DNA from 3 places in the Ideonella lacteola genome. Region 3 is predicted to be linked to each of the others. Evidence: predicted binding sites of a transcription regulator. Region 3 holds the regulator's gene; each other region holds the start of a gene.
The links. The regulator FNR, encoded in region 3, switches genes on or off when oxygen is low (the NO sensors DNR and NnrR bind a similar motif). The targets are predictions, from matches to a motif close to TTGATNNNNATCAA.

Region 1 (4,824 bases), on a different contig from region 3:
CCTCGCTGCGGTCGGTGCCTCGGTACTGGCCGAACAACAGCAGGATGGCGGCGGTGTTGGGCTGCAGCATGTAGAGCCCGGCCAGCATGAACACGCCCGCGCCGATGAGCGCCAGGGCGATCAGCAGCCCGGCGATGCCCGCCACGCCTCGCACCAGTGAGAACAGGCCGAAGGCGATCAGCCCCACGCCCACCAACGTCATCGCATAGCCGTTGGCTGAATGGTGGGGCTGTTCAGCACGCAGGGGGCGGCTCATGGTGTGTCTCCGATGAAATCAAAGTGATATCACTTTACAAATCGTTGTGGGCGCCGTCAAGGCTTGGCGGCATCCTCCGGGGTCGTGCGCTGCCAAGCCTCGGCGCCGATGCGATTCATCGCCCAACCTGGGGTTGTGCCGGAGATCTCCAACGGTGGAGATCCCGGCCTCCGAATCCGTCACGCCGGGGCTTGTAAACAACCCTCAACTCGGCCCCAAAAAGGCCGATTTGTGTTCGAATTCCTTCACCGAATCACAGGAAACCGATGGTGGCTTCTAGCGAGGCACGCGAGACCCGCGATGCGCATCCAGGCTGGGTTCAGACCCTGACCCAGTGGGCCAGCCGTGCCAGCCTTGGCTCGGCGTGGGCATTCCAGATCGGCGTGGCGTTCATCGTCGCGATGACGGTGGCCACGATGCTGGTCTGGCTCGACGGCAGTTCGTGGCCTGTGGCGATCGGTGCGGGTGCCATCGCGCTGCTGCCGGCGCTCGTTGCGGGCGGCGCAGCACTGCATCTGGCCCGGGCGCTGGCGCAGTCGTCGGTGCAACGCGAGTTGCTGATGGTCGACGACGAGTTGACCGGGGTTTGCAACCGCCGCCAGTTCTTGCGCCTGTCCGAGCGTGAATGGTCGCGCTGCCGCCGCTATGGCGACGACGGCGCGCTGTTGCTGATCGATGCCGACCATCTGCGCCGCATCAACGACAGCATGGGGCAGCGTTGTGGCGATGCGATCTTGCTGGAAGTGACCCGCCGCGTGAACGCCACGCTGCGCCAGTCCGACCTGCTGGCACGCTTCGGTGGCGCCGAGTTGGCGGTCTTCCTGCCGCACACTGATCCACTCGGTGCGCTGGATGCCGCTGAACGTATTCGCCAGCAGGTGGCCTCGGCGCCATTCCGCTGGGAAAACGCCCATGTGGTGGCGACGGTCAGTGTCGGCGTGGCCCATGTTCACATGGGCCAGGCTTCACTCGATGGCTTGGTGCAGGACGCCGAATCGGCCCTGCAGGCTGCCAAGGATGCCGGCCGCAACTGCGTGCGCGCCACGCCCATCCAGCCACGCCGCAGCGGCGAGACGCGCTCCGTCACATCCTGAGCGCTGGGGCCCGAGAAGCCGGGCAGAGCCCGTCCCTCTCATGAGCCACACAGGCCGCCTTGAGCGGCCTTTTTTCTGAAGCCTCCTGCCAGGCTGGGTCAGGTCGGCACGCGGTAGTTCTTCTGCTCCATCAGATCGATGCCGCAGGGCAGTTCTCGGATCCAGCGGATGAAGTCGCCGATGGCGGCACCTTTGAGTGGCGCGCCATGCTGCGGCACCATCAGGCGGATCGGCAGATCGCTGACCATATCGGCCCACAGCCGCAGCACCTTGTTCGAGACCATGTAGCGGCGATGGAAGCGCTCCATCGTCGGCAGCAGGGTGGACAGGTCCTCCACCGGCCGCTTGGCGAGCTCGCCGCCGACGAACGAGACCCCCAGGTCGCCTGAGAAGAGGATCTGGCTCACCGGATCGTAGAACTGGAAGTTGCCCTCGGCATGCATGAAGTGCGCGGGCAGGGCGATCAGGTCACGGCGGCCCACTCGGATGCGCATGCCGGGGTCGGGGATCGCCTTGATGCGGCCGACCGTTTTGCCCGGTTTGCAGAAGTGTGGGATGAACCGCTCCCACACCGTCGATACATACACCGTGGCCTGGGTCGATGTCATCCACCGGTCCAGCGACGCGATGATGTCCGGGTCGGCATGCGACGCCAGAATCGCCGACAGGCGATGCGGCGAGAAATGACGCGTCATCGACAGGTACAACTCGCTGTAGGCGAGGTTGCCTCCGGGATCGATGATCGCGCCGGTGTCCTGATCAACGATCAGGAACTGGTTGGCCTGCACCGCCTCGTCACCGGGGTGGTCCGGACCAGCCGTCCCCAAGTCGGTGAACATCAGGCAACGGTGCCCGTCGTGGTCGTAGAGAATCTCAGGCATGCGCGACTGTAGGAAGCGCGCTCGCGCCATAACTTGACCGCTGTCAAGCTAGAACCATGAGCTGGCGGCCCGCCTCGGCTCGGTATGACTTTCGGCCGATGCAGGGGCCTAACGAGTGAACTCGGCGGCAGCCTCCGCCAGCATCGGTCGGGCTGCGGCCAGTGCCTCGTCTGGCGCTTCTGCCGACAGCACCGTGCGTTCCATGCCCCGCAGCCAGGTGAGCTGGCGCTTAGCCAGTTGCCGGGTGGCGGCGGCACCGCGTTCCTGCACATCGGCACGAAGCGCTGGGCCGCCGAGCCCGGCATCCAGCGCCTCCCATGCCTGGCGGTAGCCCACGCAGCGCATGCTGGGCAGGCCGGTGTGCAGATCGCCTCGTGCGCGCAATCGCACCACCTCGTCGAGAAAGCCTTGCGCGAGCATCTGCTCGAAGCGCAGGCCGATGCGGGCGTGCAGCCAGGCCCGGTCGCGGGGCTCCAACGCCAGCAAGCGGTGCCGAGCGGGAGCGGATGGAGACTTCTCGCGGGTATGAAAAGCCGACAGCGGCTGGCCGGTGAGCCGGAAGACCTCCAGCGCGCGTTGGATGCGCTGGGCGTCGTTGGGGGCCAGCCGGGCCGCCGTGAGGGGGTCGACCAGCGCAAGCTCGGCATGCATCGCTGGCCAGCCACGATCGGCAGCCTCGGCGTCGAGTTGGGCGCGAACCTCGGCGTCGGCGGCGGGAAGCGCGTCGATGCCGTCGATCAGTGCCTTGAAGTAGAGCATCGTGCCGCCCACCAGCAAGGGCACGCGGCCCCGTGCCCGGATGTCGCGGATGAGTCGCTGGGCGTCTTGGACGAACTGGGCCGCCGAGTAGGCCTCGAGCGGATCAAGGATGTCGATCAGGTGGTGCGGTGTGCTGGCGAGTTCGGCGGGCGTGGGTTTGGCGGTCCCGATGTCCATGTCCCGGTAGACCAGCGCCGAGTCGACACTGATGATCTCCACCGGCCCGTCGGTGGCCAGTTGCAGCGCCAGACCGGTCTTGCCCGAGGCGGTCGGGCCGGCGATGCCGATCCAGTCGATCGAAGTCTCGGCGGTCACGTCGGCACGGCCTCGAAGTGCTCGCCGTGGCGTTGCACCAGCGTCAGCGCGATCCCGGCGGTGCCCAAGGCGAAGAAGGCGAGGCCCATGCCCATCGGCCGAAGCGTGCCGTTCAGCGCCTGGCCGAGCCACAGGCCGACGAAGAAGGCCACGATCGCGAGGAAGAAGCCGGCCAGGGCCGAGGCCACGCCCGCGCTGCGCGGAAACGGCCCCACCGTGCCCGCCTGCCCGCAGGGCTGGTGAATGCCATGCCCGAAGTTGTAGAGCCAATGCGCGAGCAACACGCCGGGCAGTGCCGGCGAATCCGACAGCGACATCGCTGCCATCCCAAGGCCGCCCGCCACCGTGAACACCGCGCCGCGCTTCACGGTGCCCGCCAGGCCGTGCCGAGGCAACAGGCGCCGGCAGTAGAAGGTGGCCGCCATGTACGAGAACGAGCTCGACGCCATGGCCATTCCGTAGCCCCACGGCGTCAGGCCAAGGACGCCGATGTAGACGAACGATGACGCGGCCAAGAGCAGGAACAGGCCGCCATAGGTCAGGCTGCTGAGGGCCGTCCAGGCTCGGAAGGTCGGGTGGGACACGACCGAGGCCAGGCTGCGCGCCAGCGATCTGGGCTGCAACGCCTGCGCATCGCGCTGTGCGCTGGTTTCGGGCACGAGCGCCGCGACGATCGCCCAGGTCGCCACGGCGATGACGGCCACCGCCGCCAGGGGCGCGCGCCACCCCAGGTGGGCGGTCAACCAGCCGCCCAGCAGCGGCGAAGCGAGGGCCAGCACGCCCAGGCCGGAGAGTGCCCAGCTCATCACATGGGCGCCTTGCCGGGGTTCGTACAGGTCGCGCAGCATCGCGCGGGCGCAGACGATCGAGGCCGCCAACCCCAGCCCCTGGAAGGCGCGGCAGGCGATGAGCGTGTCGATTGACGGCGCCAGCGCGCACCCTATGCTGGCCGCGCCATGCAGGCCCAATCCGCCAAGCAACACCGGCTTGCGGCCGAAGCGGTCAGACAACGGGCCCATCACCAACTGGCCGATACCGAAGGCCAGCAGCACCAGCGACATCGTCAACTGTGCGGCCGACATGGGGGCGTGCAGCTCGACGGTCAGCAGCGGCAGCGCCGGCAGGTACAGGTCGGTGGTGACGGGTTGCAGGCCCAGCAGCAGCGCCATCGCCAAGGCGGCGAGGGCAGGGGTGAGCACGGGGCGGGAAGAAGGCGGATCGGCCGGCATCCGCCGAGCCTAACAGGCGGATGCGCGGGCCACGCAAAGTGAGGCGTGCCGCAGGTGCGGCAGCGAGGCTCAGTCTTCCAACTCGGCCTTGGCCATCTCGACGTCCAGCCGCTCCATCGCGTCTTGTGGGGCGCTGGCGGCCGCATCGGCGTAAAGCTTCTCGGCCTCGGCCATCTTCTTGTCGCCCTCCAGCATCACCAAGCCGTTGGCGTATTCGACCATCGCGATGGCGCTGGTGGGGTTCAGCTTCAAGGCTTCCTTGAACATCTTCAGGCCCGTGGCCGCATCGG
Region 2 (4,824 bases), on a different contig from region 3:
GACCACTTCCGAGAAGATGCCGAACACCGGCAGCACCAGGATGTAGACCTCGGGGTGGCCCCAGATCCAGATCAAGTTCACGTAGAGCATCGCGTTGCCGCCGAGGTCGTTCGTGAAGAACGCGGTGCCCAGGTAACGGTCAGCGGTCAACAGAGCCAGCGCCGCGGCCAGCACCGGGAACGTCGCCACGATCAGCACGTTGGTGCACAGCGAGGTCCAGGTGAAGACCGGCATCTTCATCATCGCCATGCCGGGGGCACGCATCTTGATGATGGTGGCGATCAGGTTGATGCCGGACAACGTGGTGCCGATACCGGCCACCTGCAGGGACCACAGGTAGTAGTCCACCCCCACATCCGGACTCTGCAAGATGCCCGACAGAGGCGGGTAGGCCAGCCAGCCGGTCTTGGCGAACTCGCCGATGAACAGCGAAATCATCACCAGCACGGCGCCGCCGGTGGTCATCCAGAAGCTGAAGTTGTTCAGGAAGGGGAAGGCCACGTCGCGCGCGCCGATCTGCAGCGGCACCACGTAGTTCATGAAGCCGGTGACCAGCGGCATCGCCACGAAGAAGATCATGATCACGCCGTGGGCGGTGAAGACCTGGTCGTAGTGGTGCGGGGGCAGGAAGCCGGCCTGGTCACCGAAGGCGATGGCCTGCTGGGCTCGCATCATCAGCGCGTCGGCGAAGCCACGCAGCAGCATGACCACACCCAGCACGATGTACATGATGCCGATCTTCTTGTGGTCGATGCTGCAGACCCAGTCTCGCCACAGGGGGCCCCAGAGGCGGAACTTCGTCATGACCGCCAGCAGCGCGAGGCCGCCGAGGGCGACCATCGCGAAAGTGGCCACGAGGATGGGCTCGTGGTAGGGCACGGCCTCCCAGCTGAGGCGGCCGAGGATCAGATTGCTCGAGTCGGTGGACATCTTGGCTCTCGTTGCCGGCGGCGCCCGCTCGGGGGCGCGCGCGGCTCACAGGATCAGGGCTTGGCGGTGGGCAGCGGCTCGCCCAGCAGGTTGGTCGGCGTGCACAGGCCCGCGACCACCAAACGTTCTTCATCGCGCCACGGCTGGCGCATCAGGCCGGCGATGCCGGGCTTGCCGGTGCCGCCCTCGGCATCGATGGCCATCATCTGGTGCATGCACATCTTCTGGCCGTCAACGCAGCGGTTAACGATGGCGCCAAACAAGCCGGCCTCGACCGTGCCATATCGGCGGACGGGATCGCCCTCGCTCGGTTGTTCGAGTTGCTGATAGATGCCGCCGTCCAGCTTGCTGCCTTGCTCGCGGTTGGAGGCCACCCACTTGTCGAAGTCGGCGTCCGACAGGCCCAGAAAGCGGAAACGCATCTTGGAGAAACCTGCGCCACTGTAGTTGGCCGACAGGCCTTCGTAGTCGCCGGCCTTGTTGATCACCGCGTGCAGCTTGGTCTCCATGCCAGGCATCGCGTACACCATGCCGGCCAGCGCCGGCACGTAGAACGCGTTCATCACATTCGAAGACGTGATGCGGAACTGGATCGGGCGGTCCACAGGCGCTGCCAGCTCGTTGACGGTGGCGATGCCTTGCTCGGGGTAGAGGAACAGCCACTTCCAGTCGAGCGCCACCACCTGCACCACCAGCGGCTTCACGTCGGCCGGCAGCGGGCGCTCGGCATCGATGCGATCAAGCGGGCGATAGGGGTCGAGCTTGTGGGTGCTGATCCAGGTGATGGCACCCAGCGCAATGATGATCAGCAGCGGCGCGCCCCAGATGATCAGCTCCAGTCGGGTGGAGTGGTCCCAATCGGGGGTGTAGGTCGCTTCCGTGTTGGATTGGCGATAACGCCAAGCGAAGAACAAAGTCAACGCGATCACGGGTACGATGATCAGCAACATCAGCAGCGTCGAGGTGACGATGAGTTGCGCTTGTTGGACAGCAATGTCGCCGTGCGGCTTCATCACCACCGTGTCGCAGCCGGTGAGGCCCAGCGCAAGGCCGGCCAGACCCAGGCGGGCCGTGGTGCTGGAAAGTGAGCGTAGGAGATACATCAGGGTTACCGAGCGCGCGGGAAAACGCTAGTTGCGCAGCGGCACGGAATCTATCCTGATTGACCCAAATCAACGATTGGACAATTTGTCCCAGGTGCCCGTGAACCAGCCGTTTGCCGCCCCCTCTTCCGCCGCCGTTTTGCCAACTTTTCACGGTCCCTCCAACTCCTCCTCCGGTGCCAGCCGGCCGGCCGATGCGGATGTCGCTCCCGGCGACATCGCGGTCGGCGTGGTGATCGGCCGGGCGTCTGAGTATTTCGATTTCTTCGTCTACGGCATCGCCTCGGTGCTGGTGTTCCCGCCGGTCTTCTTTCCCTTCGCCGACCGTCTGCTCGGCACGCTGTATTCCTTCGCGCTGTTCGCCGTGGCCTTCGTGGTGCGGCCGGTCGGCACGGTGGTCAGCATGCAGATCCAGCGCCGGTTCGGGCGCAGCGCCAAGCTGACGGTGTCGCTCTTCCTTTTGGGCAGCTCGACGGTGGGCATGGCGTTGCTCCCCGGCTACGAACAGGCCGGTTCGGCGGCGATCGCGCTGCTGATGTTGTGCCGGATTGGCCAGGGCCTGGCGCTTGGGGGCTCATGGGACGGCCTGCCCTCGCTGTTGGCGCTGAACGCGCCGGAGCACAAGCGCGGCTGGTACGCGATGCTCGGCCAGCTCGGCGCGCCGATCGGCTTCTTCGTGGCCTGCGGGGTGTTCGCCTACTTGTGGGCCAACCTGAGCGCGCCGGATTTCCTCACCTGGGGCTGGCGCTACCCGTTCTTTGCCGCGTTCGCGATCAACGTGGTGGCGCTGTTCGCCCGCCTCCGCCTGGTGGTCACCCATGAGTACGAACGCCAGCTCGAGCTGCACGAGCTGGACCCGTGCGACGTTGGCGAGCTGTTTGCCGAGCAGGGCCACAACGTGGTGATTGGCGCGTTTGCCGCCATGGCCAGCTATGCGCTGTTCCACCTGGTCACGGTCTTCCCGCTGTCCTGGATCATGCTGTACTCCGAGCAGTCGGTGGGCCAGTTCATGGCGATCGAGCTGGTGGGGGCGGTGCTGGCGGCCGCGGCGATGCCGCTGTCCGGTTGGGTGGCCGACCGTGTGGGCCGCCGTCGCACGCTGGGCGGTCTCGCCGTGCTGATCGGGTTGTTCAGCTTGGTGACGCCCGCGTTGCTGGGCGGGGGTATCGCCGGTGAAGACACGTTCATCCTGATCGGCTTCGTGCTGCTGGGCCTGTCCTACGGCCAGGCGGCGGGCGCGGTGACCTCGAACTTCCTGCCGCACTTCCGCTACACCGGTGCGGCCCTGTCGGCGGACTTGGCGTGGCTGGTCGGCGCCGCGTTTGCGCCGCTGCTGGCCTTGGGCCTGGGTGCGAAATTCGGCCTGATTGCCGTGAGCCTGTACCTGATGACAGGCGCGATCTGCACCTTGCTGGCCCTGCGCGCCAACAAGGCCCTGTCGGCGGTGCGCGACTGAGGCCGCCCAACCTCCGACGGGCCTTCCTGGCTCCGACTCACACGTGAGACCGGCTTCTGGCCGGTCTTTTTCATAGGTGACGCGGGATGCGCTCGGCCTACTCGGGCAGGGGGGCCAGGCCGTGGCGGGCTCGTGCCCGCGCGCAGGCAGCGTCGCCGCGGCCGAGGGGCGCCAGCACCCCGAATTCGCGGCAAGGGCCGGGGCGCCACTCGTAGATGCCGCAGCGGGCGTTTTGGCCCACGCGCCCGGTCAGGGCCGCGCAGCGGGGCGAGGCGTGGTCGGTACCCCGCATGCGACAGGTGGCGGCCGTCACCTCCACGGCCAGCCCATCGGGCACCGTACCGCCGTTGCTCTCCAGCTCATCGCGGGCGAAGTCCACCCGAAAACTGGCGCAGCAGGCGCCGCACCTGATGCAGGGGTTGCCGGTTTCGCCTTCCGTGGCGCTCATTCGGCTGTGGCGCTTGGTTCGGCCGCCCGCACCACGGTGACGGTGCAGTCGGATTCGGCCACCACCTGCGACGAGACGCTGCCCAGATAGCGGCGCAGCGCCGAATTGCCGCGGGCGCCCATGACGATGTGGTCGATGTGGTTGCGGCGCGCGAAGTCGACGATCGCGGTGGCCGCATCCGGGGCCTCCAGCACATGGAACGTGAGCCGGCCTTCGTCGAGGTTGAGTGACTTGCTGATCGGCCGGGCCCAGTGCTTCAGCGCGACCAGTTGCTTCACGTGCAGGCTCTGGCCGTGCTCGTCGGTGAGCTCATCCATGCCGATGCGGGCGGTTCGCATCACGCTGACGCAGGCGAGCCGGGCGCCGGGCTCGGTCAGCACGATCCGCCGAACCGTTTCGCGCAGCTCTTCCAGCAAGGTGGCACTGGCGGATTCGACATCCACCGCGGCCATCACGATCGGGCTTTTCTTCACCACTTCGGTCGCGTTGGTGGGACGGGCATCGGGCTCGGCCCCCAAGGCGAAGAACCAGCGCTTGAAGCGCTTGAACGCGCTGCTGCGCTGCAACTTCGCCGAGCGTTTGGTCAACGGGACCTGTGCCGGATCCTGCAGCGCCAGCGCCAACTGAGCGGCACTCTGGTAGCGGTTCTCGGGCTTCACCTCCAGGCACTTGAGGATCACCTCTTGCAGCCAAGGCGGGCAATCGGCGCGAAGCGCTCGCGGCGGCACCGGGTCAAGGTAGAGACGCCGACGCAGGCCCTGCACCGATTCCGGCGCGCCGAACGGCCGCTCGCCGGTGGTGAAGTGGTACAGCATGACGCCCAGCGCAAACAGATCGCTGCGGGGGTCATGGCGCACGAACTGCACCTGTTCGGGCGACATGTAGGG
Region 3 (4,824 bases):
CGCGACACGGCCCCGACACTGGCCGCCGCCAGCGCGCCCGCCAGCGTGTAGGCCACGAGCCGGCCGGCATGAAACGCTGCCCAGCCCTCGCGCCGACCGGCGCCGCAGGCCCGCACACCCGCCGCGCTGGGTGCAGCGCACATGGCCACGCAGTGCACCGAGCCCGCCAGGCCCATCAGCAGCGCGGTCAATACCAAGGCGCCGTTCATCGCCCCGTGCCCTCGCCCAGCCTCTCAGATGATGCGCGAGAAGCGCTCGCGCACGCGATCGGCTTGCAGGTGCTTGTCGAACACCATCGCGATCGCGCGCACCAGGAACCAACCCGGCGCCGTCACCTGTACCGAATCGGACTCGATGGTCACCAGCCCTTCGGCCTCGAAAGCCGCCAGCTCGTTCAACTCGGCCCGGAAGTGGTCGCGGAACTTGACCAGGTAGGCCAGCTCGATGGATTCGAATTCGACCCTGCCCTGACACATCAGCGCCATGATCACCGCGCGGCGCAGCAGATCATCCCGCGTGAGCGCCAGGCCGCGAACGGTGGCGAACTGGCCGCGGTGGATCGCGTCGTAGTACTCGGGCAGCGTCTTGGCGTTCTGGCTGTAGGTGGCCCCCATCCGGCCGATGGCCGAGACGCCGAGCGCCACCAGGTCGCAATCCGGCTGGGTGCTGTAGCCCTGGAAGTTGCGGTGCAGACGCCCCTGGCGCTTGGCCACCGCCAACGCATCGTCGGCCAGCGCGAAGTGGTCCATGCCGATGTAGCTGTAGCCATGGCCCAGGAAGCTGGCGATGGCGCCGGACAGCATCGACACCCGGTCACCCGGCGGCGGCAGCGTCGACGGCTCGATGCGCCGCTGCGGCTTGAAGCGCAGTGGCAGGTGCGCGTAGGCATAGAGCGCAATACGATCCGGCCGAAGCTCGCCCACCTGCGCCACCGTGCGGGCGAACGACGCCGGCGTCTGCTTGGGCAGGCCGTAGATGAGATCGGCATTGATCGATTCGAAGCCCAGTTCGCGGGCCGCGCGCATCAGGCCCCGCACCGATTCGAACGACTGCACGCGATGAACCGCCTTCTGCACGTCGGGGTCGAAATCCTGGATGCCGAAGCTGATGCGGTTGAAGCCCATTCGCCGCCACGCGGCCAGCCGCTCGGGGGACGCGGTGCGCGGGTCAACCTCGATCGACACCTCGGCGCCCGGCAGGATACGGAAGGCATCGCCCAGCTCGGCCATCAGGCCTTGGAGTTCTTCGTCGCTCAGGAAGGTGGGCGAACCGCCGCCGAGGTGAACCTGCGACACCGGTTGGGCCGACCCCAGGGCCTTGGCGTGCATCGCGATCTCGGCGCGCAAGGCAAGCAGGTATTCGGCGGCCCGGCTGTGATGCTTGGTGATGACCTTGTTGCACGCACAGTAGTAGCAAACCGATTCGCAGAACGGGATGTGCACATACAGCGACAGCGCCGCCCGGGCACCGACGCTGGCCCCCTCGGCGCGCTGGCGCAGGGCCTGCTCATAGTCGGCCGGGCCGAAGGCTTCGACGAAACGATCGGCGGTGGGATACGAGGTGTAGCGCGGCCCCGGCACGTCGAAGCGCTTGAGCAGCGGCATCGGCAGAACGTCGATCGGGGGCGCGCTGGCGTCGGTGGCCACGGGCGTGGCGGCAACGGTGGAGTCTTCCATGCCGCGATCGTGCCGCTGCCCGCGTCCCCACCACTTGATCTTGCGCAAGCCCGACACGCGGCGCCGGGAGAAAAATCTCCCCGTCATTGAGGATGGTCATGCCCACCACTGAAGTCATTGCATCGATCCAGCCGAGCCCCCCACCGGTGGGTGGCCATACCGAAAGAAATTGCGCATTCAAGGTCGCGTGCTCCAGCTGCAACCTGCGTGAGCTGTGCCTGCCCCTGGGGCTCACCACACAGGAGCTCGAGCGCCTGGACAAGCTGGTGGCCACGCGCCGCAGCGTCCGCCGAGGCGACGCCCTGTTCCGCGCTGGCGAGCCGTTCCAGTCGCTCTATGCGGTGCGCACGGGCTTCTTCAAGACCTGCGTCTCGGCCGAGGATGGTCGAGACCAGGTCACCGGCTTCCAGATGGCGGGCGAGTTGCTCGGCCTGGATGGCATCAGCGGCGATTCGCACTCGTGCGACGCGGTGGCACTGGAGGACTCACAGGTCTGCGTGATCCCCTTTGCCGATCTGGAGCGGCTGTCGCGCGAATTCGTCGACCTGCAGCGCCAGTTCCACAAGATCATGAGCCGCGAGATCGTGCGCGATCACGGGGTGATGCTGCTGCTGGGCAGCATGCGGGCGGAAGAACGCCTGGCCGCGTTCTTGCTGAACCTGACCCAACGCCTGCAGGCGCGCGGCTTTTCACCTTCGGCGCTGGTGCTGCGCATGACGCGCGAAGAGATCGGCAGCTACCTCGGCCTCAAGCTCGAGACGGTGAGCCGCACCTTCTCGAAGTTCCAGGACGACGGACTGCTGGAGGTGAAGCAGCGGCACATCCGCATCCTCGATCAGGCGGGGCTGCAGCAGTTGGTCAACGGCGCCACCTGCTGAGGCACGAAGGCGCCCAGCAGATCGAGCTCGCCCGAGAGTGCCCAGTCCAGAGCGCTCACTCCAGAGCGCTCACTCCAGAGCGCCCACGCAAAACGACAACGGCCCGGAATACCCGGGCCGTTTTCTTTGTCGGTGAGTTCTTTGTCGGTGACGACGGCGGCGCATCCGCCACGCCCCGCCGGCAGTCACTGCGTTTCTGGGTGAACCAGGAACTGCGTGAGCGCCGAAGCCATCGAGATCACCATCCAGAAGACGAGGAACGCCACCGAATACAACGTGGTCGGCTCCCAGGTGACGGGTGTGCTGCCAAACCAGTGCAGCTCGCCCGGGTCCACCAGCGTGAACACCAAGGCCTCGAGCACACCGGCCATCACGAAGGCCGGCCAGAAAATGCAGATCCAACGCGCGGGGCCGGTAGGTGCCGCATGCGCCGTCACCTCCTGGGGAACTGGGAGGGTGGCCATGGCTGCGGCCTCAGGGCTTGGCCGTGGCGGCGTGGTTGCGGGCCTGCAGCGCCGGTGTCAACGAATCCGGCGTGGCCGCTTTCTCACTGACACCGCCACGCTCTTGCAGCGTGAGCACCGGATCGGCGCCTCGCGCTGCGATGAATGCAGTGGCCAGGCTGGCCACCACCACGGCCAGCGGGCCGCCAATCACCATCCAGACAATCGGCAGCCGCCACCACACTGGCGAATCCACGGCCGGTTCACGAGCAGTCGAGGAATTCATCGTGTCTCCTTGGGTGTGCATGAGTTGTCGGCCCATCCTAAGCGCTATCGCGGCACCACGAAGCTGGATCTTTCACTGACACGCGCCGAATTGGCGTTGCCTGCGGCCAGGCGTTCGATGTGGAAGACGATCGGGTGGGCACCGGTGCCCGCCTGGTTGGCCGCCTCGGGAGGAACCCTCACGGCCACGGTCAGCCAGCGGGCTTCGGCGCCCTGCAGGCTCAGCGCGGCCCCCCGCTCGATGGCCACGCCGGGCAGGCCTTCCACCGTCACGCGGTAGCTCTGGGGCGCTTCGGTGACGTTCATCACCTGCAGGCGATAGACGTTCTCGATGTAGCCGTCGTCGACCAGACGCGCGAGCGCCGCACGATCACGCACCACATCCACCCTGAACGGGCTGCGCACCGCCAGGCTGCCGACGAAGGCCCCGGCGATGAGCAGCATCACGGCCGTGTAGATCAGCACCCGCGGCCGAATGATCCGGGCGATGATCTGCCGCCAGCCCAGGTGCTCGGACATGCTGTTCTCGGTGGCGTACCGGATCAGCCCGCGCGGGTAGGCCATCTTGTCCATGATCCCGTCGCACACGTCCACACAGGCGGCGCAGCCGATGCACTCGTACTGCAGGCCCTTGCGGATGTCGATGCCGGTGGGGCAAACCTGCACGCACAAGCCGCAATCGATGCACGAGCCCAGGCCCAGTTGCTTCGGATCGGCCTTGCGCGAGCGCGAGCCACGGGGCTCTCCGCGTTCGGGGTCGTAGCTGATGATCAGCGTATCGCGGTCGAACATCGCGCTCTGGAAGCGCGCATACGGGCACATGTACTTGCAGACCTGCTCACGCATGTAGCCTGCATTGCCGTAGGTGGCGAAGCCGTAGAACAGCACCCAGAACCATTCCCAGGGGCCGAAGCCGAGGGTCATGGCCTCTTCGGCAAGGTGCCGGATCGGGGTGAAGTAGCCGACGAAGGTGAAGCCCGTCCACAGGCCGATCGTGATCCACAAGCCCTGCTTGCCGGCTTTGCGCCAGATGCGGTTCCAGTCCCAGGGGCCTTCGTCGAGCTTCATGCGCTGGGCGCGGTCGCCCTCGAACTTGCGTTCGACCCACATGAAGATCTCGGTATAAACCGTCTGGGGGCAGGCATAGCCGCACCAGAGCCGGCCCGCCACTGCGGTGAACAGGAACAGCGCATAGGCCGAGAGGATCAGCAGACCCGTCAGGTAGATGAAGTCCTGCGGGTAGAGCACCAGGCCGAAGATGTAGAAGCGGCGCGACGCCAGGTCGAGCAACACGGCCTGGCGATCGTTCCACATCAGCCACGGCATGCCATAGAAGACCAGCTGTGTGGCCCAGACCAGCATCCATCGCCAGGTGGCGAAGGTGCCGGTCACCGAGCGTGGGTAGATCTTGCGCTGCTTCTGGTACAGCGAGACGGTTTCCCCGCTGCTCACGTCGCCCACGTCCGCCCCGCCCTGGGGCCCCATGCCGGCAGAGCCGGAGGGCACCGGAGCGATGGGAATCACGCGGGCGGGTGCGCCGCT

Region 1: the regulator FNR is predicted to act here: its motif matches at 2,265-2,278, upstream of AACH06_RS12565 (oxygen-binding di-iron domain-containing protein).
Region 2: the regulator FNR is predicted to act here: its motif matches at 2,093-2,106, upstream of cyoA (ubiquinol oxidase subunit II).

The regions. Positions count from the first base shown of each region.
Region 1 covers NZ_JBBUTG010000006.1:136,878-141,701, forward strand. Annotated here, with positions in the region: gene AACH06_RS12555 (SPFH domain-containing protein) at 1-256, opposite strand, end outside; gene AACH06_RS12560 (GGDEF domain-containing protein) at 523-1,350, shown strand; gene AACH06_RS12565 (oxygen-binding di-iron domain-containing protein) at 1,449-2,231, opposite strand; gene miaA (tRNA (adenosine(37)-N6)-dimethylallyltransferase MiaA) at 2,340-3,305, opposite strand; gene AACH06_RS12575 (multidrug effflux MFS transporter) at 3,302-4,504, opposite strand; gene AACH06_RS12580 (tetratricopeptide repeat protein) at 4,604-4,824, opposite strand, start outside.
Region 2 covers NZ_JBBUTG010000002.1:237,518-242,341, forward strand. Annotated here, with positions in the region: gene cyoB (cytochrome o ubiquinol oxidase subunit I) at 1-930, opposite strand, end outside; gene cyoA (ubiquinol oxidase subunit II) at 984-2,033, opposite strand; gene AACH06_RS04545 (MFS transporter) at 2,173-3,489, shown strand; gene AACH06_RS04550 (YkgJ family cysteine cluster protein) at 3,587-3,937, opposite strand; gene AACH06_RS04555 (serine/threonine protein kinase) at 3,934-4,824, opposite strand, start outside.
Region 3 covers NZ_JBBUTG010000012.1:121,276-126,099, reverse strand. Annotated here, with positions in the region: gene AACH06_RS18610 (sulfite exporter TauE/SafE family protein) at 1-209, opposite strand, end outside; gene hemN (oxygen-independent coproporphyrinogen III oxidase) at 234-1,676, opposite strand; gene fnr (fumarate/nitrate reduction transcriptional regulator Fnr) at 1,769-2,554, shown strand; gene AACH06_RS18595 (hypothetical protein) at 2,740-3,018, opposite strand; gene AACH06_RS18590 (nitrogen fixation protein FixH) at 3,029-3,283, opposite strand; gene ccoG (cytochrome c oxidase accessory protein CcoG) at 3,328-4,824, opposite strand, start outside.